2 linked regions of the Archaeoglobus fulgidus DSM 4304 genome follow. The main gene of each other region encodes a partner of the protein of the gene in region 2 in a complex. Links are inferred from orthologs where the notes say so. Each region holds a gene or a part of one and is shown on either strand. Other genes may lie near its edges. The genes, in order: AF_RS11755 and AF_RS00260.

Region 1 (15,672 bases), 2.0 Mb from region 2 along the record:
TCTGTCCTCAAGAGTGCTCAAAATCTCTTCAGCCTGCTCCCCAAGAAGCTCGAGAAGATTCTTCCAGAACTTCTTTATTTCGGAGCTTTTTGTAAGTTCAACCTCGAGATACTCCATCGGGTTGCCGTAATGGCCTTTGGCCTTGCTCACAGCAATCTCAAACTCAAAGGGAAAAAGAGTGGAAATAGCTTCTCCAACCTTTTCGCGGTCTTCTGTTGAGTGGACAACTGCGGATACTCTAACCCACTCAATCTTTCCTTTCATCTGCGCTTCTTCCTGAAGTTAGCTCTGAGGCTTGGCCTGACCTTCTCCGCTCCTCTGCCCTTTCTTCTCAGCCCTCTCGCCTTCCTTCCTGCCGAGGTCAAACCGCGGTAAACTCTTCCTCTGGTTCTGCTAACCCACGAAAGCTGCGGATCGCTCTTTATGGCCGGATGGTCTCTGTCAACCAAAATGACCTCAAACCACTTGTACCTCCCATCCTCACCGACCCAGTAGGAGTTCAGAACCTCCATGTTGGGGTACTTCCTGTTCGCCCTCTCCTCAGCTATCCACTGCAGGTTTTTTTTCGGCGTTCTTCTGTTCACCATCAGTCCCTTGCTCTTCCTTCCCTTGTTGGGCCTCGTTGCTCTTCTCCCTCCCCTTCTGATTCTGACTCTAACAACTATGATTCCCTTCTTCGCCTTGTAGCCCAATGCTCTCGCCCTGTCGAGCCTCGTCGGGCGTGGAATTCTAACAACCGCAGGCTCCCTCCTCCACTTCTGCAACCTGTGCCACATTAGCTCTCCAACATACCCCTCGTACGGTCTCTTCCAAGCTTCTCTGATATAAGCATACATCGACTTCATCTTCACCACCACGCAACTCAGGCAACAGCCTCGGCAACAGCAGGCTGAGTTTCAGCCTCAGCAGGTTCCGCAAGAAGCTCAATTTTCCTTATCTCAACCCTCCTGATGGGGTATATCTTCTTGGCATTCTTGTAAATCTCCGCCGGAACTTTGCCCAGAACGCACTCCTGAAGGAACTGGACGAAGTTGAGCGAGCTTGCCTTTTCAACGACTATCTGCCTCATTATTGCCCTGATTGCCCTCTTCTGGCTCGTCTTGCACCTCCTGACAGTAAAGACGACCGACTTAACCCTAAGCTTGTATCCGTCAGCAGTGGTAACATCAACTATGTCCTCAATTTTGCTCGTTCTCCTCCTCGTCAGGCTGTTGAGGTACTCTCTTGTAAGCTCAAATCTCCAGAACTTGGTGTAGGCGTTGTCACCAGCCACCCTGTAAACCTTGAAAATGAGCTTCTTGTAGGTGTTCTGGTTGGAGTAGTCGTTGGTGAGCTCAGCCAGAGTTGTCTCCACCGTCCTCCCCACGACCTTGCTCGCATCGTCAGCAGGTGTTTCTCCAAGCTCTGCCATTCCGAAGTACTCAGGAGCGATGAGCGTAAACCACTTTTTCAACGTCCATTTATCCTTAACTCTTGCAGCCCTTCTCTTTCTCGCCATGCTTTTGCAGTTTTGAGGGGACAATTAATAAAACTTTTGGAGACGATAGTTCATGCTAACTCTCCTGATGTGTGGCGGGAAGGGAACGAGATTGGGAAGGGGAGAGAAACCCCTCTTCGAGGTTTGCGGGATGAAGCTCATCGACCACTCGCTGCTTCAATACAAAGATTTCGACGTCATCGCCATAACTTCCCCTCACACGCCAGCTACGGAAAGTTATCTCGCTGAAAAAGGTGTGGAGGTTTACAGGGCTGCGGGGAAAGGTTACATCGAAGACTACAGCGAAGCTTGCAGGGAGCTTGCCATCAACGAGCCTGTTATCGTTGCTTCGGCCGACATAGTCTATATCAGAGATATAGCCTTTGACATAGTTGATGCTTACATGAAAACGATAAAACCCGCTCTCACGGTGGTTATGGAGGGTGAGCCGGTGGGAGTTAACATAATTGATTCTCTCCTGATCAACACCTGGCAGGAAGAAGAGATATATAGCATCGAGAAAGATAGTGTCGTAAACGTAAACACCGTTGCTGATGTTGAGAGGGCTGAGAGGTTATGGACTACGATGAGAAAAGAGAGAGGCTGGCAGAGAGATTGAGGCAGGAGCTTAACCTGAGCAGGAAAGTTTACGAGGCGATAAGAAAGGTGCCCAGACACCTTTTTGTGCCCGAGAGCTACAAAAATGAAGCTTACGTTGACACACCCCTCCCAATAGGCTACGGCCAGACGATAAGCGCACCCCACATGGTCGCGATCATGTGCGAGCTTCTCGATTTGAGGGAGGGGGATAAGGTCCTCGAGGTGGGCACGGGTTGCGGATATCACGCCGCTGTGACTGCAGAAATTGTCGGGAAGAGCGGGAAGGTGATATCCATCGAGTACATTCCTGAACTGGCGGAGAGGGCTAGGGCGATTCTGAAGGCGCTTGGGTACGACAATGTTGAGGTGATAGTCGGCGACGGGAGCAAGGGCTACGAGAAAGAGGCTCCTTACGACAAAATCTACGTCACCGCTGCGGCGCCTGACATCCCCAAGCCGCTGATAGAGCAGCTAAAGCCCAGAGGCAGGATGGTCATTCCTGTAGGTGACTCCGTGCAGTGGCTGATAATCGTGGAAAAGGATGAGAGCGGCAATGTAAGGAAGAAGAACTGGGGTTCTGTGCGATTTGTGCCCCTAAGGGGCGAGTACGGCTTCAAAAGTGTGAGGTATGATTAAGGCAATCAGATCAGCAATTTCCTTTTTAACGACTCTGCCGTTAGGTGGAGACGTTGAGGAGCTTAGAAAAAATCTCTGGCTTTTCCCCTATGCGGCTATCCTGATTGCACTAATCGTTTCCGTTCCTCATTTCATCAGGAATTTTGTCGATATCAGGTTTTTGGCTTTGGTGCTCTACCTTGGGGCTGAGGGCATAAACCACGTTGACGGTCTCGCTGACTTCGGGGATGCTCTCTTCGCTCCCAAAAACCGAAAAAGAGAGGCAATCAAGGACCTCAACACCGGAGCGGGTGGTGTTGCTGTTGTCGTTGTTTACTTTCTCCTGCTTTACACCCTGCTCTACCGCTCAGACTTCTGGGAAATAGCCCTATCCCAGGTTCTCGCAAAGTACTCCATGCTACTCCTGATGCTCCTCTCCAGGCCTTCTTGGGACGGAATGGGCTCGTATTTTATGGAGAAAATTTCCTCAAAGGACGTTTTCATCGGTGCGGTTCCCGTCGTGCTTCTCTGCTACAAAGTGGGCATCGAATCTTTAGCAGCGCTCGCTTCGGGATTTGCTGTGGTGCTCCTGCTTAAGGCCTACTCTGAAAAGCACTTCGGTGGAGTTAATGGGGATGTTATAGGCTCCGCCAACTGCCTTACCTTCGCCGCCTCTCTTTCAGCGCTAACCATCGCGGGTCAGCTTTGAGATGAAGAACCCCGCAGTATCGTGGAGATGTGGAAAGCTTCTCACGACCTTTTCCCAGTCCCTGAACAGCACACCTCTAAACTCCCTTACACCCCTTCCGAAGGGCGAGGGGAGGGGCAGAATCTTCGCCCCGGTTTTGAGCAGATTCTCCTCATTCTCCTCGAAGGTTATGCTGCAGGTTGCATAAACGACTTCATCGGCATTCCTCAGGGCGTTGGCAATCATCTTCCTCTGAACCTTCATTGTAGCTCTGAACTTTCTTTCGTCGAACGTCCACTTGACGTTTGGCTGGGATGCGTAGTTGCCAGTTGAGGAGCACGGTGCATCGACGAGAGCCTTGTCAGCCTCACACTCAAAAACGCATCCATCGCCGAGCTTTATCTCAACGTTTTTGACACCAAGCTGCTTCAGCTTGCTCCTCATCCTTCGCACCCTGCTCGGAGAGTTGTCAACCGCCACGATTCTTCCTTCATTTTGCATCAGCATCGCCATGTGGGCGGTCTTCATTCCTGGAGCGGCGGCAAGGTCGATGACCACGTCTCCCGGAGATGGGTTGAGGGCATGCGAAACGAAGCACGATGCCAGGTCCTGTATAACGTACTTTCCTTCCGAGTGCCAGTCAAGTGAGGCTGGATGCTTTTCGTAACCTTTAACGCGGAAAACCTCATCCAGAAAAGTCTCCTCCAGAATGACGCCGTTCTTCTCCAGATACTCTCTAACAGATTCCACAGACCCTTTCAGCTCATTAACCCTCACGTAAGTTGGGGGATTCCTCAGGTTTGCCTTCATCAGCTTCAGCGCCCCATCCTCACCGAGAAGTTCGATGGCGTACTTTACAAACCACTCTGGGTGGAAGTATGTGAGGGAAAGTTCCTTCAGCCTGCCCTCTGCCTGAATATCAAGCTTTTCCACTTTGCGGAGAACCGCATTAACAAGAGAGGCCTTTCCCCTTTCCCTTGCAATTCTCACAGCAGAATCTGTGGCGAGAGCTGGATGCACGCCTTTGTACTTCATCTCGTAAACGGCAATCCTGAGCAGGTTTCTGGTAAACGGGTCGAGCCCGTCGAATTTTTTGAGGGTTGATTTAAGGAAGTAGTCTATTGCGTTGAGCCTCTTGAGAGTTTCAACGCTGTAGGCGTGAACGCTACCCCTTACCTTGTAGTCAAAGCCCCCGGCAAGCTTCTGAACAGCCGACTTTACCGAAATTCTGCTCCTCTCGACCTCGGCCAGAACCTTTGCAGCAATCTCCTGGGTGGGAATCACATTACTACCATCTGAGCGTGCGGACATCCTCCTATGTAGAGAACTCTATTTCTGTCGATGATGCCGATTCTTGCAGCAAGCTCCACCGCTTTTTTGCCTGTTATGTTCGCAATCGTTGCATTCCTCAGCGCTCTCTTAACCTCCTCCTCTCCGACCTCTTCGCTACCGTAGAAGCTCTCCTTGACTTCTATTTTCAGATCTCCCTCTCTGAAGGTTTTGCCCACTATGTCCGAATCGCAGACGGCAACGAGCACTTCTCCCTTCACTCTGTAAACTCGCATTCTGAACATCAGATGTTTCTCACCGGGTGCTTAGCTCCACAAGCAAGGCAGCGGAGCATCAGCACTCTCTCCTCTTTGATGAATTCCGTATCGGGAGAGTTGCACTCTCTGCATAGGACGTAAAGCCTCACGTAATCGTCAACCTCTTTCTGCAGCTCGCTCTCCGTAAACTTGCCCTGAAGAACCAGCCTTCCGTTGTCGATGAAGCCGGCAGTACCGAGCGACTTGACGATGTACTTGTACAGGTGATCCTCACTTCTGTTCAGGGTTTTTGCAATCTGTGAGAAGTTCTTCAAAATCGTTCTCGCCCCCTCTCTCTGAATGCTAACTCTCGGTATCTCGAACCTCTCCCTTCTCACCACATCCTTATCTGCAAGCTTCTCGAAGGCTCTTTCAAGGAGTTCCTCGTAGCTTCTCATCACCGATACTCTGCCGCTTTGGATAAATACTTACCGCTCCGAAAACCCTTTTTTACTGCATGACCACTATGAGGCATGCTCTACCTTGGCGTCATAGGTTACCCCATCAAGCACTCAGTCTCTCCCGCAATGCACAATGCAGCTTTACAGCATGAGGGGATAGAGGGGATTTATCTGGCTTTTGAGGTTAAGCCAGACAGGCTGAGGGATGCAGTTTTCGGTGCTAAAGCCTTGGGATTCAGGGGGCTTAACGTCACGATCCCCTTCAAGGAGAGCGTCGTGGAGTTCGTTGAGCTTGAAGGTGAGGCGGCTAAGATAAAGACAGTGAACACCATCGACCTTGTTGAGATGGTGGGATACAACACGGATGTTTATGGTGTCAAGGCAGCCCTTTCGGGAACCGAGCTTGGTGGGAAGACTGCGCTGGTTGTTGGTGCAGGCGGGGCGGGGAAGGCTGCTGCATTGGCTTTGCTGGATATGGGCTCAACTGTTATCGTTGCAAACAGAACCGAGGAGAAGGGGAGAGAAGCGGTTGAAATGCTGAGAAGATATGGGGAGTGCATTTTCTGGCCTTTGAGCAGAGTAGAGGAGCTGAAAGGGAAGGTGGATGTTGTTGTTAACGCCACACCTCTCGGAATGCGGGGATTTAAGGCAGAAATTCCGGTTCCGCCTTCAATGCTCGATGGAGTTGAGCTGGTCTTTGACACCGTTTACAATCCTATGGAAACCCCGCTGATTCGTGAGGCGAAGAAGAGGGGCTGCAAGGTCGTTTACGGCATAGAAATGCTCGTCCATCAGGGGGCAAAGGCCTTCGAAATCTGGACGGGCATTGAGCCTGACGTTGGGGTGATGAGGGAGGCTGCTTTGAGGGCTTTGAGGTTTTGAGATTTTTGGTTTGTTGTACATTCTGTGACATCATGGAATAATTCCCTCATCTAAAGGCACACCCCCAGCCCCCAAAACTAGAAAAACCATTTATTACCCACCCTTAACCACCCTTCATGGTATCCATCGAGGATGTTTACCACACTGCCGAGCTCGCAAAAATTGAGATAACTGAGGAGCAGGCGGAGAAGTTCAGGAAGGAGTTTGAGACGATTCTCGATTACTTCAACATCCTCGACGAGGTCGAGGAGGATGTTGAGCCCACCTTTCACGTTCTTCCCCTGACCAACGTCTTCAGAGAAGATGAGCCGGGAGAGTGTCTGAAGCAGGAGGAGGCTTTGAGCAACGCGAAGCATAAGGAGGAGGGCTACTTCAAGGGGCCGAGGGTGGTGGAGTGAGGATTGCAGAATGGAAGGAGAAGGTTGAGAGTCAGGGATGCTACGATGCCGTCTCTGAGATGCTCGAAAGAATTGAGAAGAGCAGGCTGAACGCCTACATCACTGTCTGCAAGGATGAAGCGCTGAAAATGGCCGAGAAGTATGACAGGGGGGAGCTTAAGGGTAGGCTTGCGGGGATTCCTGTTGCTGTTAAGGACAACATCTCAACAAAGGGCATTCTCACAACCTGCGCCTCCAAGATGCTCAGCAACTACAGGCCTGTTTTTGATGCCCATGTTGTCGAGAAGTTGAAGCAGGAAGGGGCCATAATCATCGGCAAGGCCAACATGGACGAGTTTGCCATGGGCACCACAACGGAAACCAGCTACTTTGGAGTTGTGAGAAATCCCCACGATGAAGCGAGAGTTGCAGGAGGGAGCAGCGGTGGGAGTGGTGCGGTAATCGCTGCAGATGAGGCTGTTCTTTCGCTGGGAAGCGACACTGGGGGGAGCATAAGGTGTCCAGCAAGCTTCTGCGGAGTTTACGGGCTGAAGCCAACCTACGGCCTCGTTTCGAGGTATGGCTTAATTCCCTACGCCAACTCCCTTGAGCAGATAGGGCCGATGGCAGACAGCATCGAGGATCTGGCTCTGCTGCTTGAGGTGATAGCGGGCAAAGATACGAGGGACTCAACCAACGCAGGAAGGGAGTTCAGGTTTGAGCCAGAGGACAGGAAGCTGAGGGTTGGCATAATTGCGGAGATGGGAGGAAATGATGACGTCATGAAACGCTTCAACGAAGCTGTTGAGGTTATCAGGGAGAAGCATGAGGTTGGAGAGGTGAGCATGCCCTCCTTCAAGTATGCCCTCGCTGCGTACTACATCATCGCCATGAGCGAGGCTTCATCCAACCTCGCAAGGTATGATGGAGTGAGATACGGCTTCGCCCTTGAAAAGCTGGACTCTTGGCGGAGGTACTTCTCGAAGGTTAGGGCAGAGGGCTTTGGTGATGAAGTGAAGAGGAGAATAATGCTCGGCAGCTACGCTCTGTCAGCAGGCTACTACGGAAAATACTACCTCAAGGCGCAGAAGGTGAGAACGCTCGTCATAAGGGATTTCAAGAAGGCCTTTGAGGAGTATGATGTTCTGATTTCGCCAACAATGCCAGCACTGCCCTTCAAGATCGGGGAGCTGGCCGACCCGCTGACAATGTATAAAGCTGATGTGAACACCGTCCCCGTGAACCTTGCGGGATTGCCTGCCTTGAGCGTTCCCGTCGGGATGGTTAAAGGCCTGCCGGTTGGCCTGCAGGTCATAGGGAACTACTTCAGCGAGAACACCCTGCTGAACTTCGGTAAGTGGGTGGGGGAGAGGTTTGGCGAGGGAGATTAGGGGCTGAAAACATCAAAACAGCTAAAGGAAGCCGAATTCTGCCAAGTAGAAGTGCAGGTTCGTCAGAAACTCGTTTAAGGAGTGATAGGGGACGATTATGCAGCCTGAGTGAAAGCGCAGTGAATCGTCAATTAAGCTAACAACAACAGGAATGGCTCTTTTTCCTGTTAAGGCAGAAAACCTCTCGCAGCGCCTTCTGTGCTTCTCTGCCTCTCTTCGCAGCTGGGAAGCTCTGTACCTTGAGGCTGAGTATAGCTTGGCATCGAAGCACAGCACAATTCCGTAGCGCTCGGCCACAACGTCAATCTCTGCCCTCCCCTCCTCATCTTTGAAAACGAACCTGAACTTCGTTGAGAAGTCGTGTGCCTCGCAAATCCTCCTTACTTCCCCCTCAAACTCCTGCCATCTCATCTGATTGCGTTTCTACCCGCCTCGCTCAGCTTCTCCTTCTCCACAAAAACGATGGCGTACTTCATCATCTCGTCAATCTCGTCCTCGTCCGCATCAAAGATGTCTGCTGGAAAGGCAAATTCAGCAAAGCAGTACTCCTTCTCCCCAACCATTGACTCGGAGAGCTTCTTGCAGAAGTCCGTCACATCGCTTGAGACGACGACAACAACATCATCCTCCAGATGCCCCTCAAGAAACTTCAGAAAGCTCTCCTTGCTGAAGACGTAGGCTGGCATAAAAGGAGTTGGCTGAGAGGTTGATAATTTTTATTGTTTTGGTTGAGGGAGTTTTAAAGCCCTGTCAAATTGGTTTCAAAACCATCTTTAAATACTGAAAAATATGGCACCAGTTTAAGGCAGAAGGGGCTGATGAGCAGTGGAGTTCTACAAGGTTGGATTCTGTTCAATATATGCATGCTGCTATCCGACTTTCCTATGCCCCAAACCTTTTTGAAAATCAAGCAAAACAAAGCTTGTGAACCTTTACTTCTTCACCTTCACCGGCAACAGCAGAAAAATTGCGGAAATGGTTGCAGATGAGCTCGCTGTTGAGTTAAGAGAAATCAAGAGCCTCAGGCTTCCCTACATTGCATGGCTTCTGCTCTCCTTCGTCCCCTGCATGGCAGTTAAAATTGACGTCCAGCCTCCGACAGGTAAAGAAATAATCCTTTGCTTCCCGAAATGGACTTTCAACTGCCCACCTGTAACAGCCTTCCTGAAAAAGTTCGCTAAAGGCAGGGAAATCCGAATGATAATCTGCTACGGTGGCTTTGACGAGAGAAGATATGCCGAATTTTACAAAAGCTTCGCTCTGAAGTGCGGAGCCAAAAAAGCTGATTACTTGCTCGTTAAGAGGAGGGAGCTAAGAGAGAACCCGGAAAAGGTTCGGGATAACATCAAAAAATGGCTGAAGATCAGCTAACGGCCGTCTCGACGCACTTCCTTAAGTCGCCAAAGGCTACATCAACATCCCTTTTGTTCGGGAGGTAGTACAGCGCCTTTCCAGAGTTCACCATAATGCACCTGAACTTTGAGGTTGCCGGTGACACCACCATGCAGGTGTCCGAGAAAACTTTTACGCCAAGTTCCTCAAGCTTCTGGACGATTTTTTCAGCTTTTCTCGCAACATCTCTTGCTGTAAACACCCAGAACTCTTTTTTGGCTTTTCTGCCCCCCATCAGCTTTAAGATCGTTTCAAGCTCCCTGACAGAGGCGTGAGGACATCCAATTGTGATTAAATCTGGCTCACACGCCCTTTCAAGCCTATCGTCAACCTCGATTTTTTCAGCCGGCTTCTCAAAATCCTTCCACTCGGGAGTGTAATTTTCAGCATGAAACATCACGGTATTTCCGGTTGCGGCAAGCGCCGCACCGAGAAGCTTTAACTCCTCCTCAGTCACGCTCCTGTCAAAGACGAAGTAGGGTATTTGGTCTCTCAACTCCCTTCCAGCCTTGTAACCCGCTGCTGCAAGGTCACCCTTTAGCCTGACGAAGATTGTCGGTGCCCTGTTCTCCTTTATGTGCACACCGTAGTAGGGAATTTTGCCGATTATGGCAGCAGCTATTGCTGATGGCCCGCTCTCCCTCTCAGTTCTCGCCCCTATTATGGAGTTTGCGTAGACTATTGCAGAGCTTTCAGCCCAGGCCAGATGGTCGCCGAACTCTGGCCTGAGAAGGTAGTAGGGTGTGCACGTCAGAGTCATCCTAACCCCAAGCCTCTCAAAAACTCTCAGAACGCGCATCTGCTTCTCATGGAACTCCTCATCTATACCCATCTCCCTCCATCTCTCCACATCCATGCCCGCAGGATTGAGCGTTGCGGGAACTTTCAGCTTGGCATCAAGACTTTCAAGCCACTCCAGTCCAGCTTCACCGATGTTGTCGTAGCTAACCCCGGAAATGTGCGCCGATTTCACCTCCACAAGCCTTTCGGCCTCATTTGCCTCTCCTTCTGCAACAAGAATTTCCATGCACTTTCTTATTGTATCGTTGTCACTCTCAAGCAGCCTCTCCTCATCCTTTGTCAGATACATGCTTCCACCTCCTTTTTGAGCCACTCAGGCAAAGCAAATGCAGCTCTGTGGACATCAGGGTTGTAGTGAACGGTTTTCCCCTTTATTCTTTCAAATCTTTCCTCAAGATTGCTGAAGTCGTATTCTCCACCAATTATAAAGCTCCAGAGGGCAAGAGGGTAGGTCGGAACGCATGACAGGTAAACATCCCTCCTTTCAAAGGGGGCGGAGTTGACAAGCAGCGTTCTGAAGTACTCCTTCTGAATTAGAGGAGACTGAGACTGAAGGCTTATCACATCGCATTTTTGCCTCGCAAGCTCGAAGAACTCTCTGTCGAAGAGCGTGTCGCTAACACCTACTGGATCAGTGCTGTCCACTATGATCACATCAAAAATCTCGCAGTCTCTCAGAAACTCCTTTCCATCCATAATCGCTATCTCAACCCTCTCGTCCTCGAATGCACCGTGGTCAATCTTCAAAAACTTTCTTGATAGGTCGATAACGTTCCTGTCTATGTCAACCAGCACCGCCCTCTCAACATTGTGCTTCAGAACCTCTCTCAGCGCTCCACCGTCACCACCACCTATGACCGCAACCTTTCTCGGATTTTCGTGGGAAAGCATCGGAACGTGAACGAGCATTTCGTGGTAGAAGGGTTCATCAAGTTCTGTGAGCTGAATTTTTCCATCGATGACGAGCATTTTTCCCATCGATTCGGTCTCATAAATCTCGACTTTCTGAACCCCTTCTGCCTCGTAAAGCTTCTTTTTCACTTTGATTGCCAGGCCGCATCCGTCGTAGTACTCGAAGAACCAAACCATAAGCTAATAAAGGATTGACGGGATTATAAACCTATGGCTCTGGTCGTGGTGGACGTGCAGGAGAAGCTTGCCCCACACATTGAAGGAATTGAAGAGATGCTGAAAAGGACGGTAAAGCTCGTTAAAGCTATAGTCGCCTTAAAACAGCCGGTTATCTTCACAGAGCAGATAAAGCTCGGCAAAACGGTTGATGAGCTTGCTGAATACGCTGAAGAGCCAATAGTAAAGTCTACCTTCAGCTGCTACAAAGACGAGAACTTCAGAAGAAAAATAGAAGAGCTTAAGCCTGAGAAAGTAATTCTGGCAGGAATAGAGGCGCACATCTGCGTTCTGCAGACAGCAATCGACATGAAGAGGGCTGGGTACGATGTTTACGTCGTCGCTGACTGCACAGGCTCGAGGAAAGCTGAGGACAAGGAAATTGCGTTAATGAGGCTCGCTGGTGAGGGAATAAAGCTTACCACGTGGGAGAGCATAGTTTACGAGCTTCTCGAGTCTGCAGAACATCCTGCGTTCAGGGAAATTCTACAGATAGTGAAAAATTGATTACAGCTTCTCAATAAAATTTTTTAGGGCTCTGTTAAACTCATCGGGCTTTTCAAGCATAACCATGTGGCCCGCTTCCGGGATAACAACCATTTCCGCTGACGGAATGTGCTTTTTGAAGAACTCGGAGTACTTCACGGGTGTTAAAGCGTCTTTCTCCCCAACGATGAGAAGCGTTGGGATATCCACCTTTACTTTTCCGCTCCTGTAGTCTTCGAGAAGGTCGAATCTGTCGCAGAGGGAGAGGTCGAGATGGAGAACCCCCGCCCTCTCCGCAAAAACTTTAGAGAACTCCTTTGCAAGCTCTTGGTTCGAGAAAGCATACTTTGAAACCAATTCTGCAGCCTCTGCGGGCTTCTCCTTAAGCATAGTTAGAATTTCGGGCATAACTCTTAGCCTTGCCCCTGTTCCAACGAGCACCAGAGCCTTCACAACCTTCGGATACTCAAGATAGATTTTCTGTGCAACCGCTCCTCCGAGGCTGTGACCGACTATAACAGCCTTGCCCATGAGCTTTTTCACGGTCTTTGCAACGAAGTAGGCGTAATCACCAATGTCCCTTATCTCCGCCGCGCAGCTACGGCCGTGGTTAGGCAGGTCAATGGCGTAGCCTCCAACATCCTCAAGCTGCCTTTCCCAGAGAGTTGCATCGCATCCCGAGCCATGGATGTACATCACGTCTTTCTCCTTCCCTTTAAGCACGGAAATCTTCAGGGCGTCGATTTCGAGAGTTATTCTTTCCATGTTAAAGATTAATTTTTACGGATTATATAAGATTTTGGAGAATCAACGATCAAAACACAACTTGGCATCCCAATTATTTTCCCTTCAATCTGGAGGATGCTTCCACCAGAAAGCATTGCAGAGTTCATCCCACTCCAAACTTCTATGAGGCTTAATCTCATTATGCCATCCAACAACTGCTTCAACTGAGCCAAACTTTCCAGTCCCTCTCTCAACCTTTACTCTCGCAAGAATGTGCTTAACCTTCTCTCTGCTTTTCGCAGCAACGAATTGGGTTCGTGTTCGGTAAGAATCTCTTCAGGAATGCCATACTCAGCAATCTCTCTCAAAACCTTGATCCGTTCTCAGTCGTTGCCTCATCAAAAACACTAACAGTGATCAGCCTTGAAGCGTCGTCCATGAAGGCCATAAAGACTATTCTGAGTATGTCCTTGTTCATTAGCTTCCTCACGTGGCAAAGTTCGAGTGTAAAGTTATTTCGGGATACTACAGATAAGCACAGTAACCGTAAAATTCATAAGACATCCCTCAAACAGACAAACAGGGGCTCGTGGTCTAGGGGTCATGACGTCGCCTTGACGAGGCGAAGGTCGCCCGTTCGAATCGGGCCGAGCCCACTAAATTCTTAAATTTTTAATTTTGCTGCCTGTTCAGCTCTAAAAAAGCTCAATAATTTGTTTAAGGCTTCTGAAAAGTCATTTTTGGGTTTTTCTTCGAATAAGATGATTCAGATTTTGTTCCAGATCGTTCCAAGTGGAACATAGCGGAGGAAAGTTTCGTGATGAGCAAAGACTCACTCAGAGATCAGCCTCCAAAGATATCTCTAATCACATCCTCCCAGAATTCAGGATCTTCAGCGGCGATTCTATCGTTTTCCTCCCACTCCCTGAGCATGAATTCTTTCATGAACTCGTCTATCGTTTTTACCTCTATCCCTTGCTCTCTGGCCCACTTCATGGCATCCTCCGATAGATCATCTTCGTAATCCATAATTATGCGTAAGTTTTTCCTTATCCTCTTCGTTACACTCTCCAGCTCTTCCTTGGAGATGCTGTCTGAATCATCCTCGTAATCTGGCTTTACCAGCAGAAACTTCTCCTTCTTCCCATTCTTGGTGGCGTCAACTACTGAGAACTTCCCCTTTCTGGCTGACTTCACAACCTTATAATCCATCCTCTCCAGATACTTCGAAAAGACCTCCTCAAACTCTTCTATGGAGCTGAAATCGTAGCTTTCGCTGGAGACGTAAAAGTAAAGCTTCTTTTTGAAGTACACGCTTTCTACGATAGACCTTCCAAAGTCAGTAAACCATCCATTCTCTACCCACTCGCTAAGAAAATCCTCTCTAATCCTGTACCTATCGTAGTATTCAATCTCTCCCCCATCAGCACGCTCTATTATCATCATCTCGTTAAATTCGAACCCGCTGAGCATTATTGAGTTGAAATCTTTATGGCTGTCAACACAAATTTTTGGGGTTGTACTCTCTTTTCCAAATGTAAAAACGTACTTTCTTGCTGGTAGCCTATCAGGGATGAAGTATTCAGGTTCCTCATTTTCAAAAAAGTGCTTGGAAACGTGTATCTGACAAAGTTCACCATCTTTGGAGTAGTACGCAGCTGCTGGCAACGTATCGTTCAAAAACTTGTCAACAAAGTACGGAAAATCCTCTCTTATGAATATTTTCAGTATGGAGTCTTCTTTTTTCAGCCTCATAACAGCTATCTGCTTCAGTTATTTATATCAGTTTTTAGTGGGCATCACAAGCCTAATTGAGCAAGTTGAATCCAAAGATTGAATCATCGATTTAGTGGTAAATCCGCAGGAAGTGGCTGAAAATTCATCAAATTCAACTGAAATCAACGAGATTCAGAATGATTCTACGTTGATTCAACCCCAACATCAACTCAAATCAGCTTTGAATCAGCAATGAATCAACATCAATCAGCAATCAACGCTGCATCAAGAATTTGATTTGAGTTTAGCAATTTTACAAACACGATAAACCTCATACTAAATGGAAAAACTTAATTCTGAATAGTTTTATTATAGCTCATGGTTACAGGTGAAGTTCCATCACTCAAAAAAGCAATTCTTGAAAGCAAGATTGTATTCGATGATGAACTTGTGAGGATTGCATCAGATCCTAACGCAAATGTGAATGATGCGATTTTTGAGGTAGAGTTCTCAAATTTCCTGAGTGGAAATGCCCATCCTGACTATCTCGATCCTGCGAGGTTTTACAAGAAAACGCATTTCACAGAGGATGCGAAAAACATTTTGAAGAGAGTTTTATCGAGGGTTACATACGATTCTGATGAATCCTATGCAATTATCCTCGATACAACCTTTGGTGGAGGTAAAACACATACACTCATTGGAATCTACCATCTTTTCAAAAACAGGGATGTGGCAATAAACTTCCACGAGATAAAGCAGATTCTCAAGGATCTCGGAATTCCAGCAATTCCAGATGTTGAAATTGTTGCAATTGACGGCCACAATATCGATCCAGATGAGAATCTCTGGAATGTGATTGGCAGACAGCTTGGTGACGAAACACTTGCCTCCAGAAAATCCCCTCCAACCGCTCAGGAGATAGAAAATGCAATAAGAAAGGTTGGAAAACCTGTAGTATTCCTGATTGATGAGCTTGTGATTTACATTTCAAAAATACTTGATAGCGAAGCAAGAATTGCCCAGAATAAGGGTTTCATTCACTCACTTTTTGTTGCAACTGAGGCAACCAAAACATCCATTGTAATTCTTACAATTCCAGAAAGCGAAGCTTACAAGAAGGAATCCGAAATTCTAAGAGATATAACGGCCATTGCTGAAAGAGGAGCAACCAAAATCGCACCTGTTGCAAAAGAGGATATAATCCGAATACTGAAAAAGAGATTTGTAAAGGAAGTGGATGAAAAATACGCAAGGGCTGCAGCAAAAGCTTTAACGACCTTTACGCAACAAAACTCGGTATTGGCGAGGCTGTTAGTGAGGAAAGGCTGTTTGAGTGCTACCCATTTAACCCAGAACTTGTGGAGGAGATATTTTTTGGCAGAATAGGCATGTACGAGGATTTC
Region 2 (15,499 bases):
AAAAGCAGTACGAGAGAATTAAGGCTTCCGGAAGAACAGTTTTTCCCGAACCCGAAAAAATTCCAGAATTGCCAATAAAAGAGACCAATCCACTCAGACCCATGTCTCCTTACGCCGTAAGCAAGGTCTATGGAGACCACCTCTTCAGAAATTACTACCACAGCTACGGCCTAAAAACGATAGTTTCGAGGGCGTTTAACCACGAAGGTGCGGGAAGAGGGAAAATGTTTGTGACATCGAACATAGCGCTACAAGTTATGAAATTAAAGTTCGGTGAAACTGACAAAATAAAAATAGGGAACGTCAACGCATTTAGAGACTAGAGCCACATCAACGATATCGTCAAGGGCTACTGCCTCCTTGCGGAGAAGGGGAGGTACGGAGACGTTTACAACCAAGGTTCTACGAGAACGAACTCCGTTCTTAGCTACATTTTACTTGCACTCGAAATGGCGGGATACAGAATCGACAAAATAGAAACCTACAAAGGTGAGAAGGTTGTCAAGAACCCGAGCGAGATCGTCGAAGCTAAAATCTTCGGGGTTAAGTTCGAAGCAACAGTCGTTGACGAGCTGATGCTGAAAGACGAGCTGTCGTTTGAGCTGGAAGATAAAGGAATACTTGTCTTTACAGACAAAGGTAAGATTCCGGTAGAGTTCGACCCTAACAGATTCAGACCGGCAGAAGTTCCGATACTGCTCTCGGACACAACAAAAGCAAAGGAGATAGGCTTCAGGGTCAACCACAGCCTCAAGGACATAATCCGCGACCAGCTGAACTACTATTTAGATGCCAGAAGGAGAAAATGAAGATACTTATAGACCTTCAACCTGCTCAAGGTGAAAGCAGATTTCGCGGAATAGGGAGGTATTCGCTAAAAATTGCGGAAGAGATTGTTAAAATAAAGGGAGACGAAGTTTACATACTGCTTAACGACGCCTTTCCGAGAGAAGCTGTGAAGATTAAATACAGTCTGGGCTTGCCTGAAGGAAACTACCTTGTATTTTCTCCACTAAAAACAATTGCTTTTATCAATTCTCCAGAAAAATGGAGAGTCGAAGTATCCGAGCTTATTCGGGATCTGGCGATCGCAAGAGTTGAGCCAGATGTTGTTTTCGTTCCAAGCGTTTTTGAAGGCTTCGTCGACAATATACCGATTTCAATAAAAAAGTTTAGGAACGTGAATACAGCCGTGGTTCTCTACGACTTAATTCCCCTCATTTACCCCCATTTTTATCTCGCAGATAAAAAAATGAAGCATTGGTATTACTATAGGCTGAATCAGTTTAGAGCAGCTGATGCTTTCGTTGCAATTTCAGAGAGCTCAAAGAGGGAGGGGATAGAATATCTGAACCTGAAAGAGGGAGACTTCTGCGTCGCTTATCCAGCACCGAGTGAGTCTTTTAGAGTTTTGGATGAACCCGATGAGCGTGTTCTTGAAAATTACGGCATCTCTAAAAGGTATTTGCTTTATGTGCCCGGTGGCTATGATTTCAGAAAAAACGTCGAAGCTTTGATATTGGCTTTCGGAAAGTTGCCGAAAGAAATTAAGGACAAATTACAGCTCGTGATAGCGAGTAAAATTGACGAATACAACGAGAGAAGGCTAAAAGAATTGGCGAGAAAAGTAGGAGCAAACGTCGTTTTGGCAGGTTATATTAGAGATGAAGACTTAAGCACCTTATACAATCTGTGCGAACTTTTTGTGCACCCCTCTCTACACGAGGGATTCGGATTGCCGGTTGTCGAAGCGATGGCTTGTGGGGCACCAGTTATAGGTTCAGACTCCTCAAGCATCGCAGAGATAATAAAAAGAAGTGATGCTTTATTTAATCCGAAAGACATTAATTCGATATCAAGTAAGATCTTGGAAGTTTTGGAGAACGATGAGTTTAGGGAGGAGCTGAGGAGATACGGGCTGAAGAGAGCGAAGGACTTTTCGTGGAGAGAAAGTGCGAAAAACATATTAAAATTCTTTAAAGAAAAATTCGGATACGGTAAATCTGTCGCTTATTTATTCAGAAAACCAAGAATGGCTTATCTATCCCCGCTTCCCCCAGCTCAGAGCGGAATAAGCTATTACAGCTCCGAACTTTTGCCAGAGCTCTCCAAATACTACGAAGTAGAGCTAATCGTAAACCAGAATGATGTCTCCGATGAGTATGTAAGAGCCAATTTTCCGATTAGGACGGTAGAATACTTCACCAAGAACTTCAGGAAATACGAGAGGGTTCTGTACCATATGGGCAATTCCGAGTTTCATGCCCATATGTGGGAGCTTCTCGAATCATATCCTGGAGTAGTAGTCCTGCACGACTTCTTTTTAAGTAACTTTCTCTGGTGGGCTAGCCAAGGGAGGCGAGAGGTTTTAGAGAGAGAACTTTTCTTCTCACACGGCTTCAAGGGGCTGATCGATTTAAAGGAGAGTTTGGAAAAGGCTGTGTGGGAATATCCAATAAACCTCAGAATTCTGCAGAATGCTATCGGAATCATAGTCCATTCGGAACACAGCATAGAGTTAGCAAAAGAATTTTATGAGACTGAGAAGGAAAAATTCAGCATAATTCCCCAGATGAGAAAGGTCGAAAAGATAAGAGATAAAAAGGTTGCAAAAAAAGAGTTCGGATACGAGGACGAGACATTTTTGATATGCAGTTTTGGGATAATAGTCAATACCAAAATGACAGAGCTAATTGTCGATGCTTTCTTGTCTTCTTCCTTGCCAGAGAAGGGCTGCGTTTTGGTCTTGGTTGGAAAGACTTTCGATGATGAATACGGAATTAGAGTCCTCGCGAAGGCGAAAAATAGCGGTGGAAAGGTCAAGGTTACTGGATGGGTTGACGAAGAAACCTGGAAGAAATACCTAGAAGCTTGCGATTTAGCCGTTCAGCTCAGAACACTTTCGAGAGGTGAAGTATCGAGAGCGATTCTGGACTGCCTCGCATTCGGAATTCCGACAATAGCGAATGCTCACGGTTTTATCAAATATCTTCCAAACGAAGTAGTTTATAAGTTATCTGAGAATCCTTCCAAAGAAGAGTTAAGGGAAGCATTAGAGAGACTCCACGAAGATTCCTCGCTAAGGGATAGAATCTCAAAGAATGCACGGAAATACGTTGAAGAGAACTTAAATCCGAGAGAGATAGCTAAAAGATTCTATGAGGCGATTGAAAAGTTCTACAGCAGGGTGAACGATTCAGAAATCATTGAAAAGATCTCACAGATAGAGATACCCCGAAATGAGAGGTTCTTTGATGAGATCTCAAAACATCTCGAGAAGACTTTTCCAGCATCGCCAAAACAAAGGAAAATTCTTGTCGACGTGAGCGAGATCGTTAAAGTAGATCGCCACACGGGTATTCAGAGAGTGGTAAAGTCGCTAATCAACGAGCTGTTGTCTATTGCGCCCAAAAAGATTAGGGTGGAACCAGTTTACTTCGATGAAAATATTGGTATTTACCGATACGCGAGAAAGTGGGCTGGCAAAATTCTAAACCTTGATTACGAGTTTCTTGACGATGAGCTCGTTGACTTCAGAAAAGGAGACATTCTGTTATTGCTTGACTTTTACACCTATCAAAATCCCCACAAAAAAGGGATCTACTGGGAACTGAAAGCCTCCGGTGTAAAGATCGTTTCTGTGGTTTACGATATACTCCCTCTAAAGAGACCCAAATGGTTTATTGATGGTATGAATGAATGGTTCCGGGAATACATAGAGACCTTAGCGGAAATATCGGATAAGATAATCTGTATATCTGAGTCTACAGCCAACGACCTTTCAGAATACTTAAAAAAGGAAAATTTGCTGAGAAGTAATTTAAAGATAACGAGTATTCACTTGGGTGCGGAAATCGAAAAGTTCGGCACCAGAGGGCTGCCGGATAACTGGGGAGATCTCGTTAAACTGCTTCAGTCTAAACCAAGTTTTTTGATGGTAGGAACCATAGAACCGAGAAAGGGACACAGACAGACTTTAAGTGCCTTCGAAATTCTATGGAGGGATGGATACGATGTAAATCTCGTGATTGTTGGGAAGGAGGGATGGTTAACTCAGGATGTCATAGAGAGGATTAAAAACCATCCAGAGCTAAACAGGAGACTTTTCTGGATCAACAACGCTTCGGACGAATTTCTTGACAAAATTTACAGAGCCTGCACAGCTCTGATTATGGCAAGCGAAGATGAAGGGTTTGGGTTACCCATCGTTGAAGCCGCTTACAGGGGATTGTCGATAATAGCGAGAGATATAAAGGTTTTCCGAGAGATAGCCCGAGACGGAGCGTATTACTTCAGCGGACTAAGACCGGAAGATTTGGCTGACGCCATAAAGTCTTGGATGGAGCTGTACAGGAAAGGAGAACACCCGAAGCCTGAAAAAGTTGAGGTTTTGAGCTGGAGAGAGGTTGCAAAAAAGTATCTGAAAGAAATTCTTGAAGATTCTTGAAGTTATTTCTTGGCTATGATAGCATAATCCTGAGGACCAAATAATATCCTGTTTAACTTCTCGATATTTTCGTTGATAACTCTGATAACTTCCTCTGACACAGTGTTTGAATCAATTTTGGCAAGTTTAGTCAATTCTTCGCACTCTTCGAAGAATTCGATTTTTACGTCTCTAAACCCCAGGTATTCGAGAATGAACTTAAGAGTCTCTGGATGTACTGGTTTTTTATGGGTGGGATCGATATAGAAGTTTATGAGAGAGTAGAGTGAAGTCGGGTTGGGGGACTCGATAACAATGTAACTCGAGTATTTCATTTTCGAGTAACAGAGACTCAAAAGCTCAAAAAGTCGTTCGGGGTCGAGATGCTCCACAAAATGTGATATCATGACTCCGTCTAAGTATTTATCAGGAAGAGATTTTAGATATTCTATGGCGTCGGATTTTACCACGTTGAACTTGCCCTCGCAGAATTTTATCATGTCCTCATTGATATCTACACCAATTGACTCTATTCCCTCTTCTTTACAAAGCTCTAGAAATTCTCCTCTTCCACATCCGATATCCAACACCCTTCTACAACCTTTAAAATAGGGAATATATCTTCTAAGTCGAGCTTTCACGAGCTCTCTACTTCCTCTGAATTTTTCCTCAAACAAAAAGTAGTAATCAGAAGTGTGAATGTCGGTCCCCGAAATTTTCTCTTCAGCGGTGTCAATTTTTGCTTTAATTGATTCAACTGTGCTCGATAATTCCTCAAGGTTTTTTGTCAAACTATTTTTAAGCTCGTAAAAGTCCGTTTGGAGTTTATCGTGATTAATCATAATTTTATCTTTGAATTCTTTGAACTCATCTTTTCTTACGGTCCCCGAAATTTTCTCTTCAACGGTGTTCAATTTACCCTCGATCGCGTCGTTTTTGCTTGATAGCACCCTTAGATCCTCTGTCGTTCTGTTGAGTATTCTCACAACACTTGCGTTGAACTCTCTCTGCAGATGGAAGATTGGATCAACGTATCTCCTAACTTCGCCATGAACCAATCTCCTACCCCGAACAAGAAATGGCCCCAAAATTTTTCTGTGAGAAAAGATTTGATATCCTTCATTATTTACATTCCAACGTTGATTAATAATGGCCAAATCTTGATCCAAGTTTTCAGGAGGAAGTCCTCCATTGAAGCACGTCTTGATTTTTTTAAAAAACCGCCCAGAATTCTGAAAACTCGTTTCAGGTTCGAATACATTGCTTAAATTAGCTGCTGGAATTAAGAACTCTTTTGGAATTAAAAACTCTTTTATTTTCTGAAGCTTAGGGCTACTGTCTAAAATTCTTTTTGCCAAATTATAAAGATACCTGTTCGAAACAGCAAATTCAAAGCAAGCTCTTTTTAATTTTTCTTTCATCTTCATAAACTGTCTCTTTTCCATCGGGATGATAAAGATTTCCTTTAAAAAGTCAAAAGCTCATTTAGCGTTCAACTGCATACTCTAAAAGACAGCTGCTATCTAATATCCCGTGCATAGGATAAGTAAAGAAGATCAAAGCTCTTTTTAAGGCTTTTTCTGTGTTTAGAGGCTTTTAGCTTTTGGTTAATTGCAAAAATACACTCTTCAGGAATTTCATAATTTTTCGGAACTCGAGAAACGAATTTGTAGGACTCGGCACTTATTGCAAGACTGAATGTATTTTCAATCGATTTCGCTGATTTCGATTTCTCAGCTTCATAGCTCCGAAGCTCAGACTTCAAAGGATCGTGCTTGAAAGAGAGACCCAAAGCCTCGAGTATCGAAAGGAACAACTGGAGAACAAGGTCGCATGGCTCGAAAAAAGAGTCAAAGAAAAGGAAGAGTTTAAGAAAACGATTCATGCTGAGATAAAGTCGGGAGTAGAACCTGAGCTGAATAAGCTTAAAGCTAAAGCCGACACGATTTTTGAGGAAGCGAAGAGAGCTACAGAGCTTCGAGACAAGATAGTTGCAGAGATTAAGGAGATTGTCGAAGTTCTTTCAAAGCTTTTGGAAGCCTCAGAAAAGCTAGAAGGGGAAATAGAAGAAGAGAAAAAAGTTAAAGAGAAGCTGGAGAAAGAGACAGAGGAGCCGAAAATGGAGCTGTTCAAACCCAGAACGATTTCCCTGCTCGAGGCCATCAAGATCTGGGGATCTCAGACCGAGAAAACAGGAGAGAACTAAGAAATTTTGAGATTAGGATAAACTCTTTGAGGCTTTAAACGGAGAAATGAACTAACTAGGCTCAACTGTCCTCCTACAAAAACTCTCCACTCGGCTTCATGAAAACTTCACTTATCTGCTCGACAGCTTTATCCAATCAAAAGCTACAGCTAATTCGCGTATGTCTTCGTTTATTCCGTATGCCTTCGGACGTTCGGCGTATTTGTATCTGAACTCCAGATAATTGACACCTTTTTTCGTGAATTCTGCCGGTATTTGAACGCCATAATCTTTCCAGCCCTTTGTCAAATTTAAGCTCGCAACGAAGTTTCCGTTGAAGTAAATCCAGAGCTCTTGGTTCACGCTTTCGTTGAAAATGAACGGATGACAACGAAAGCTCAAATTCAGCGGTCTTTCCTCATCTAAGACGACTAGAACGGAAGAATTGAGAGCGTTAGCCCAAACGAAGCTCAGGTTTCCAGAAATTTCGTCTCGGCTTCAAGGTAAACCCTCAGCTTCCACTCCTCAACTTCCGTCGATGGGTTTAGCTTTATGTTTTCCTCACTCTTAACTTCTTCCAGAGCTGCTTTAAAAGCATCTCCGAGCCTGTTTCCGGGGAGATTCTTGAGAGTCTTAATCAGGATGTTGTCAGCATGCTTCACACCCGCTACCTCCACGAAGCCATCGCTCTCGGAAAACTGGTAGTCGCTTCCCGTGGTGCCGGTAAAGCCTACAAACGCAATCCCTCCTGCGTCGTTCGTAAGAAGAAACTCGCTCCACAGTCCTGGTGCCCAGTTGGGGAGATAGATGTCCCTTATTTCCTCATCAAAGGCCGCAGCACTGCACCCGCTGCTCAGAACCACGGGGAGCAACGGACGCCTTTTGTCCAGCATGTTCATGTACCTCGTCGTGTACATACCCCCATCATCAGAGTCGAGAGCGTAGGGTATGCCGTGTCCGACGTGGAAAACAACTCCGTACCCACCTGAAAGGGCCTCATCGAAAGTCTGCTTTACGCTTGTCCACTCCTCGTCGCTCTGAAGAGCTATGGTTGTGTTGAAGGTTTCAGTGAAGCCGAGGTCCTCCAGAAGCTTTACCGCAGTTTCCCCCTGCCAAACCTCGTAATCGTCTATCGTCTCCCTCTCTATGGAGTAGGGGGCGGCGTAAATCCTCATGCCTATCAAAGCTGCGTTCACGTAGTTTCCGCTGCCGATGTCGGAGAGCCAATCGTTTATCTTTCCCAGCACCTTCTCAGCCTCATCCTCACTGCCTGCTGGTATTCTTCCCACAGCAAAGTCGGGCTTGAGGTCGTAGTCAGGGGAAGCGTAGAAGAAGTCTGTAGGAAAAGGCTCGTAGAAAATGAGCTTTGCGTAGTAGCTCGGCGGAACGATGTCGGCATCACCGAGAATTGTTACATAGCTCGCATTTACTGTCCGAAGGAACGAGATTATTTTCAGGGCTAAGGTGTAGTTGTAGCTGTCGTAAACTTGCTCTGTGCTGTATCCGCTAACGAGAGGGTCCTCTACAGGGCTGTAGCTGTCCCAGATTTGTTCCACGGTAACGATATCCGACTGAATGCCCACTTTTTCGTGAATTTCCTGCAGCTGATATGCGGAGTTGATGAGTTTCTCCGATGTCAGTATTATCTCCTGCCCGCTTGAAGTTCCGACGACCACAAAGACTACCATCATTATTACAATTATTACTCTCATAATTATACTTGGATATTCTTCCTATTTAAACATTTTCAAAAATTAAAAAGGCTTCTGAATGGTCGCATCAGGGAAAACAGCCACCTTCTTTTCCTCTTTCCCAACCTCTTCCACCATCTCCTCCAGAGTTTTCACCCTCACGACTTCATCGTAAACCTCAAGCCACGGCTGCTTCTCCTGATACTTAGAAACGAAAATCACCTTTCCAGCCCTTTTGAGCGTGTCTGGAGGTGGGAGGTAAAGAAATCCTCCCTTCCTCCTCATTCCCCACCTTCCGTGGATGTAGTGGCTTATCTGCCCGGTTTTCGAGTTGCAAACCACGACAAGAGTTCCTCCCTGCTTGAGGCAGAGGGAGGGCCACGTTGCTATGGCAGCTTCACTTGCCTTGCTGTAGGCGTTGGAAATAACAACGTCAAACTCAAATCCAATCTGCGTTGCATAGTGCTTCCTCGCCTCCTCCACCCCTTTTCTCTGAGCCTCAACAATATCTCCCGCAAAAACGTGTGTGTTCTCCCTCCTCGTGTTAACGAGAGAGTTCACAATGAAGTCAAACTTCGCCATCCTCGCCGCCTCCTCCGCATCTCTTCGCATCACATTCTCCTCGTTCACTCTGCCGTAGGCCATCTGACAGGTTGGATGAAGCTCTCTCACAGCCATAGCGGCGCTCCACCCTCCTATGACGCCGTGATTGTAGGCTATGCTCCTCATTCCTGCAATTCCAGGCAAAACAATCTTCGCTCCACCGCTGTAGCCAAACTGCGGATGGGGCAGAATGCACCCTAAGCCAATTTTGAGGGAGTAGCTCATAACCTCAGAGTTTATCTCCACCGGCGTACCTGCGGAGGTTTCGCCCAGATAGTCAAGGTTGCCGAGCGGGTTGTGGTTGAAGACGGGATAGCTCTCCACAATCTCCTCGCCGAGCTTCTTCGCAAAATCATCCCTGTCGTAGGTGCCGTGAGCACCATTGGCGCAGATGAAGGTGATGTTCTCATCCGAAACCCCTCCCCTCTTCAATTCCTCAATTACCGCTTTAGCAATCCCCTTAAGCTTCGTCGGCCTCGTCATGTCGTCGAAAACCACAACCGCCTCTCCCCTCTCCTCGGCAAGCTTTGAAAGTGCCTTCTGCCCGATTGGCTCCCTCAAAACCCTAAAAATCTCCTCTTTTTCGACCTCTCTGGCAGAATCCCCCGCCATCCTGAAAACGCTAACTTCCCAGCTTTCCGGCGGCTCAAAAAGTAAAGGTTTATCACCATACCATATGTCGCTCGGAAGTTCAATCATGCTTTAAAGTTAATTTTTACTATAAAACGGTTGTTGCTTTTTAATCCATTAACTGCAAATTTTATATTTCCTCCCATAAGCGGAGTTCAGGTGAGTCTATGCCGAACATATTCGTTGAGGAACTGGTTCACACTCCTATAGAGAAACAGGTCATTGAAATAGTGGAAAGAAAGGGCATCGGTCATCCTGATAGCTTGGCTGACGGGATGGCTGAGGCTATGAGCAGAGAGCTGAGCAGAGAGTACATCAGAAGGTTTGGGGCGGTGCTGCATCACAACACTGACGAAACACAGATCGTTGCCGGCCGCTCAAACCCACAGTTCGGTGGTGGAGAGGTCATCGAGCCGATTTACGTCCTGCTGGTGGGAAGAGCGACGAAGTTCTTCAATGGTGAGTACATTCCCACAGACAAAATCGCCCTGAAGGCTGCGAGAGACTACATAAGGCAGCACATGCAGAACCTCGACCCTGAGCTGGATGTGGTCTTCAACGTCAGGCTGGGTGAGGGGAGCACCGACCTGCAGGACGTTTTTAGGAGAAAGAGTGGAAACGTTGCCCTTGCCAACGACACGTCGTTCGGCATAGGTTTTGCTCCTCTCTCTGAAACTGAAAGGCTGGTTTTCAACGTTGAGAGGAGAATCTACGAGGAGTTCAGGAAGAAGAATCCTGCAATCGGAGAAGATGTTAAGGTAATGGGGCTGAGGGAGAAGGACAGAATTTCTCTCACAATCGCCGCAGCCTTCGTTGACAGGTATGTTGCCAACATTAAAGAGTATGACGCAATTAAAGAGGAGCTTGAGAACTTCGTTAAAGAAATTTCTTCCGAGTACACCGAGAGGGAGGTGGAAGTTTTCGTAAATACCGCCGACGACTACGAGACTGGCTGCGTATATCTGACAGTTACCGGCACCTCAGCGGAGAACGGAGACGACGGGAGCGTTGGAAGGGGCAACAGGTGCAACGGCCTCATCACCCCCGGCAGACCGATGAGCATGGAGGCGAGCAGTGGCAAAAACCCCATCAACCACGTAGGCAAGATTTACAACCTCCTTGCCAACCAGATCGCAGCAAGAATTGCTGAAGAGGTTGAAGGCGTTGAGGAAGTCTATGTCAGAATTCTAAGCCAGATTGGCAAGCCGATAAATGAGCCAAAAGCCCTGAGCGTTCAGGTTATCCCGAAAAGCGGCTACGACATTTCAAAGCTCGAAAGGCCCGCAAGGGACATTGCAGAGGAGATGATTGCCAACGTTGGCAAGATAACTGACATGGTTATTGAGGGGAAGGTCAGAACCTTCTGACAATATTTTTGTAAATTTTTGCCGTTCTGTAAAGCTCCTCCACGTAAACGAACTCGTCCTCACCGTGCAAATTCCCCCCACCCGGACCCAAGTAGAATGCGGGAACTCCGTGCTTTCTGACGTGCCTCGTATCTCCAACACCCAAGGAAAACACAGCCTTCGGCCTCAATCCCTCTTCCCTTATTGCCTCGCTCATAATTTTCAGCAGCCTTAAGTCATCCTCAAGCTTAACAGCATCGCAGCCAACACCGTAGGGCTGCAGAAAGCCCTCCACCCTGAACTCCATGTTCTCGGCGTAAAGCTCTCTTCTCACTTCTTCAACGCTTATCCACGGGGCGAATCTTACGTCGGCGTAAACCGTGCACTTCGGAGCAACAACATTCCTCTTAACCCCTCCCCTAATCATAGAAGGATTGAAGACCGCATGCCAGCTTTTAACAGCAAAATCCATGCCGAGCTTGCTGAAAATTTCCCTATAGCTCCCAAAATCCCCCTCAAGCCCTCTGAAGGATTCAACTTTCTCAACGATGTACTCGGAGGCTCTGTATATCGCCCCCTCCTTAGCGTCGTGAGAGGCTGTGTGCCCCGAATTTCCCTTGAACTCTATATCCAACGCCAAAACGGCAGCTTGCAAAACTCCGATGCTCTCACTCCCCGTCGGCTCCCCTATTATGACTGCATCAGCCTTTTCCCTTTCAAAAACATATCCGAGCCCATTAACCCCTCCAACCTCTTCATCTGAGGTGAAGGCCAGCTTCAGCCCGCACTCAGGCTCTATCTGCGAGGCTGAGCAAATTGCCGCAACACAGCCCTTCGCATCACAACTCCCCCTCCCGTAGAGCTTTCCGTCAACAATGACGGGGTTCAGAAGCTCGTCTCCAGCAGGAACGGTATCGAGGTGGGAGGTGAGCATGATTTCGGGTTTGCCCCTGCTGATGTAAACAACGAGATTCTCCTTACCCTCCTCCTTCGCGTAAATCCTTTGCTCGTAGGACGAGAAAAGCTGTGAAAGATACTCGACAGCCTCAGTAGTCACTCCGGGAGGGTTGCGGGTGTCTATTTTTATGAGGTCTTTGGTTATCTCAAGGGGGTCCATGAGTTGAGTGGGTAGGCATTGTTATAGCTGTTGCCCTTTATCCCTTTTGATTCCAAAAACTATCATAATGATAGTGAATTACATGATTTTATGCGAAAGATTTATTAAATCAAAGTTTACACAAAATTTACAATGGCAGTATCAATCGAGGAGTTCTCGCGCATAATAATCGCAACTCTGGACCTCAATTTTCAGATACTGGAGAACTTCTTCACGCTGCTGGTAGTTTCAGCAACAAACTCCTCCCTCGTTTCTCAGGGAGCAAATCTCAACTTTTCCAACGTTTGGGGGCTGATTTACGGTGGGCTTGTGTCGAACTACTGGAACAGCTTCGCCATACACGAAGTTTTAAACGCGACGCAGCACAACGTTTCAGCGATGAAAAACTTCTCTATTGCGATCAACTACCTCGGGAGCAACGCCACAACCGTGTTTGGCGATGCAGAGGGGACGAAGGGTGTGACGTACCTCCAAAAAGGAATTTACGATTACCTCAAGAGCAACCCGCAGGAAGCGGAGAACCTCGCAAGCAGCCTATCGAGGATGTTCAAGGCTGAGGTGGAGTTCCTGATAAAGCTCATGGGGGCTGTGAACACGACCTTCACGTGACGTAGAAGGGGACGGGAGTAAAGCAGAGAAGAGCCAGAATGAAGGCGATAACACCGACTGCGTATCTTTTCAGGTCAAGCGGAGTTTCATCGTCAGCAGGCTTTGGGTGTCTTTGCATGGAGAAGAAGAGGGAGATAAACCCCCAGAAAAACCAGATTGTGTTTGGCTGGTTGAGCTGCATCATGAGAAAGAATCCGTAGGCAAACAGCAAAAAGGGAACAACTCTTGAAATTTTCTCGCTCGCCTCTCCAAGCATGGCCCTCAGCACATGACCGCCATCAAGCTGACCGACGGGAATCATGTTCAGGAACGTGACGAAGAACCCGACCCATCCGGCGAAGGCTACCGGATGGATGGCCTCTTTTTGGTAATTTGTTAGGTAGAGGATTGCATCGAAAATCGGCGGTGTGCCTATGTATATTGTCGGCTCGCTGGTGAGCTCGAACGGAAGCTGAAGACCGATCAAAACGACAATTACCGACGCAATAATCCCGGTGATAGGCCCGCTCACGCCGACATCAAAGAGCGCCTTTCTGCTTGGAATTACGCCCCTATGTCTGATCACAGCCCCAAGCGTTCCGATGATAGTTGGAAAGGGGATGAAGTACGGAAGTGAGGTCTTCATTTTCCACCTTCTTGCCGCGAAATAATGCCCCATCTCGTGGCTGCCGAGGACGAACATTATGGCGAGGGAGAACATCAAACCGCCTGCGAGGTTTATCTTCTCACCGTAGAAGGTTGAACCAACGGCTGTGGTGGTAATGAGGGTTGCATGAAGAGGATTATGTTGGTCAGGTAGCTCTCCTTCCTCTCAATCTCCTTCAGCTCAAGGACCATCTCACCGTATTGATACCTCAGCCCCACCTCGTAGCTCTGAGAGAGAAGGTGAAGCAGCTTCCTGATTTCGCTTTCAGGCGAAAGGGGAACTACGTAGAATCTGACAGTCTTACCGATTTTCTCCTCGCCGTATATTCTGAAGTGCTTCTCTATCTCCTCTCTCACATTCATTCTATCAGCTCTACATACCCCTCATCCGCGTTAACAACTACACGGTCTCCTGTCTTCACCGCCTCAAAGAACTTCTCGTCTCTAACCTCCACAAGAGGTATCTCGGCCATAGCAGCACCCACGGCAATTATAGTCTCGGTTTTTTTGTTTATGATTGCTTTGGGAGCCACACCATTCTTCCTGAGGTTGAGCAAAACGTAGGAGCCAACGGTTGAGCCCTTCCCACCGGGAAAAACGAGTATTCTTCCCGCGACACTTTCGCCTTTTATCTCGCAGTCCTCTTTCACAATGCCCGTTTCCTTGTCAATACCACCCAGAAAAGAGATGTATTCCTTTGTTACCAAAGCCTCTCCTTCGGCCCTACCCCTGGTTATCGCTCTGCAGGCGAACTTCACAAGTAAAATAGATTAATGTGTTATATGGCTTTTACCCTCTTCTTCTTTGCGAGGGGGCGGGGCTTTATGAGTATCCTTCCTCCGCAGTTCGTGCACTGAACGAGGCTTTTTTCAGTGTCTATATCTACTTCAGCCCCACATATGAGGCACACGTAGGACATTTTTTACCCCACTGACTTCTCAACAATTTTGCCTCCAGGCGTTACCGGCTGGTAGCATCCTCCAGCGAACTTGTATCCGCAGTGCCTGCACTCCCAGATTCCCGTTCCTGATCTTTTCACTGCCTTCTTGCCGCATTTTTTGCAGACATACTTCTGCCTCTGAACCGCCTCGATTTCCAGCCAAGTTCTTCTGACTCTGAGGCCATATCTTGGTCCGAACCTGCCTGCTGACCTCACTTTCTTCGTTCTGCCCATGCGATTAACGTGGTCTTATTGCATTTAAACGTTTTCCACTAAAAGGAAAGGTAGGTTTTCTGATGCCTCAGGTACTCCCCCCTGTCAACCAGGTTCTCCACAAACACCTTATCTTCGGGAAGATTGCTCAGCTCGTCAGATGAATGCCTGCTTCTCCCTATTCCAAGAACGTCGTCGAATCTGTTGCAAACGAAAACAATTGAGTTTTCCCCGAATTCAGAGGCTCTCTCAACTGAACCTGCGAAAATGTCCCTGCCGTAGAGGAACAGCATCTCCCCCCGTTCATTCACCCACACTCTGTTCCTGCTGTTTCTCAGAAGCCAGAACGTACCTTCAAGGGAGAACCTGAACCTTCTCCCCACCTCCCCAATTTTGACTCCTGCGTAGTGCGGATTAAGCTCTCCAATCACGCCGTAAAGCTCCTTGGAAACTCCGTAAACCTCCTTCTTCTCACCTTCCTTAACAAGCAGAGCGTAATGGCTCAAAAAATCGCCAGAGCCGTAGTAGCTGAGGGCTTTTCTTATTACTTTCAGTTCCTTAGTATTTGGTTGTCTAAACGCCATTTAATCGCCTTGATAATGTTGCTGTAATCTCCATCAATCCTGAATGCCTCAACCGTGTTGACAATCACGCTCTCCCCAACCTCCATGCTACCCTCCATCTCCTCGGGCAGCACTACCTCACCGTTGGCACTCATTTCGTAGCAGTCCATGCTCTCCTCTATCCCCACAACCACGAACTTTCTTCTCAGGAAGTAGGGCCTAATTTCCTCGAACCTCTTTAAGGTTGCGAGGGTCTCATTTGCTATAATGGAGGTGTTCATCTCAAGCGCCTTGACGTTTATGCCAATCTCATTCCTGTCGAGTTCGTAGCTGTACCCGCCGACCTTGCTAAGATACGTGTCGGCTATAACCTCCACCGGATACCTGTACATCGTCCATATTCTTTAAACAATTACCATTTATAACTTTCGGTCAATTTAGCAATTAATCATTTACAATACTCTTTAATGCTCAGCTCATACTCAGCATATGGACTATTTCCGCTTGGCCGAGAAGTTTCTGAGGGAGATG

Evidence for each region.
Region 1: the proteins of AF_RS00260 (region 2) and AF_RS11755 are in contact, whole or in part, in a crystal structure (PDB 7CNS), measured with the Thermococcus kodakarensis proteins. The link is inferred for Archaeoglobus fulgidus DSM 4304 from one-to-one orthologs. Residues at the interface, in WP_011250199.1 of Thermococcus kodakarensis: Arg6, Lys7, Ile8, Leu27, Gly28, Thr38, Arg58, Gly59, Lys60, Gly61, Ser62, Thr63, Val64, Ser66, Tyr67, Val68, Tyr70, Ala71, Lys74, Glu86, Ala87, Glu88, Thr89, Ile90, Ala92, Thr93, Ile96, Ile97; in WP_011250200.1 of Thermococcus kodakarensis: Ile25, Ala28, Leu29, Ile32, Tyr33, Ala47, Gly48, Asn53, Ile54, Ala57, Glu60, Phe61, Leu62, Tyr99, Ser128, Glu129, Ser130, Asn145, Arg146, Glu147, Gly148, Gly149, Pro150, Ser151, Leu153, Tyr164, Leu201, Gly202, Asn203, Gly227.

Annotation. Positions count from the first base shown.
Region 1 is NC_000917.1:2,074,871-2,090,542, forward strand. What follows is about bases 8,441-11,420. They hold AF_RS11755 (aconitase X catalytic domain-containing protein), read right to left. Parts: upstream 10,500-11,420; coding sequence 9,381-10,499; downstream 8,441-9,380. Other genes in these bases: AF_RS11745 (AF2331 family protein), read right to left, coding at 8,441-8,703; AF_RS11750 (flavodoxin family protein), read left to right, coding at 8,942-9,388; speE (spermidine synthase), read right to left, coding at 10,490-11,299; AF_RS11765 (hydrolase), read left to right, coding at 11,333-11,420. Outside these bases: AF_RS11680 (RNA-binding domain-containing protein), read right to left, coding at 1-264; AF_RS11685 (50S ribosomal protein L15e), read right to left, coding at 261-845; AF_RS11690 (30S ribosomal protein S3ae), read right to left, coding at 863-1,498; AF_RS11695 (TIGR00454 family protein), read left to right, coding at 1,551-2,096; AF_RS11700 (protein-L-isoaspartate O-methyltransferase), read left to right, coding at 2,054-2,713; cobS (adenosylcobinamide-GDP ribazoletransferase), read left to right, coding at 2,706-3,401; AF_RS11710 (RsmB/NOP family class I SAM-dependent RNA methyltransferase), read right to left, coding at 3,378-4,664; AF_RS11715 (DUF424 domain-containing protein), read right to left, coding at 4,661-4,945; AF_RS11720 (translation initiation factor IF-2 subunit beta), read right to left, coding at 4,954-5,364; aroE (shikimate dehydrogenase), read left to right, coding at 5,440-6,249; Asp-tRNA(Asn)/Glu-tRNA(Gln) amidotransferase subunit GatC, read left to right, coding at 6,366-6,647; Asp-tRNA(Asn)/Glu-tRNA(Gln) amidotransferase subunit GatA, read left to right, coding at 6,644-8,017; AF_RS11740 (hypothetical protein), read right to left, coding at 8,039-8,428; more of AF_RS11745, read right to left, coding at 8,425-8,440; more of AF_RS11765, read left to right, coding at 11,421-11,845; AF_RS11770 (alpha/beta fold hydrolase), read right to left, coding at 11,846-12,589; and 3 more genes. UniProt on the Methanocaldococcus jannaschii protein: Component of a hydro-lyase that catalyzes the dehydration of mevalonate 5-phosphate (MVA5P) to form trans-anhydromevalonate 5-phosphate (tAHMP).
Region 2 is NC_000917.1:47,161-62,659, forward strand. The notes cover bases 12,316-15,122. They hold AF_RS00260 (DUF126 domain-containing protein), read right to left. Parts: upstream 14,020-15,122; coding sequence 13,612-14,019; downstream 12,316-13,611. Other genes in these bases: AF_RS00250 (hypothetical protein), read left to right, coding at 12,316-12,607; AF_RS00255 (site-2 protease family protein), read right to left, coding at 12,600-13,307; AF_RS13345 (hypothetical protein), read right to left, coding at 13,325-13,615; AF_RS00265 (DNA-directed RNA polymerase subunit P), read right to left, coding at 14,031-14,171; rpl37A (50S ribosomal protein L37Ae), read right to left, coding at 14,175-14,426. Outside these bases: AF_RS00210 (glycosyltransferase), read left to right, coding at 806-4,447; AF_RS12295 (class I SAM-dependent methyltransferase), read right to left, coding at 4,450-5,871; AF_RS00220 (hypothetical protein), read left to right, coding at 6,198-6,632; AF_RS00225 (hypothetical protein), read right to left, coding at 6,744-6,974; AF_RS00230 (C25 family cysteine peptidase), read right to left, coding at 7,082-8,323; AF_RS12300 (nickel-dependent lactate racemase), read right to left, coding at 8,366-9,604; AF_RS00240 (methionine adenosyltransferase), read left to right, coding at 9,703-10,902; AF_RS00245 (M20 family metallopeptidase), read right to left, coding at 10,889-11,998; more of AF_RS00250, read left to right, coding at 12,131-12,315; more of AF_RS00280, read right to left, coding at 15,123-15,360; AF_RS00285 (MazG-like family protein), read left to right, coding at 15,458-15,499. UniProt on the Methanocaldococcus jannaschii protein: Component of a hydro-lyase that catalyzes the dehydration of mevalonate 5-phosphate (MVA5P) to form trans-anhydromevalonate 5-phosphate (tAHMP).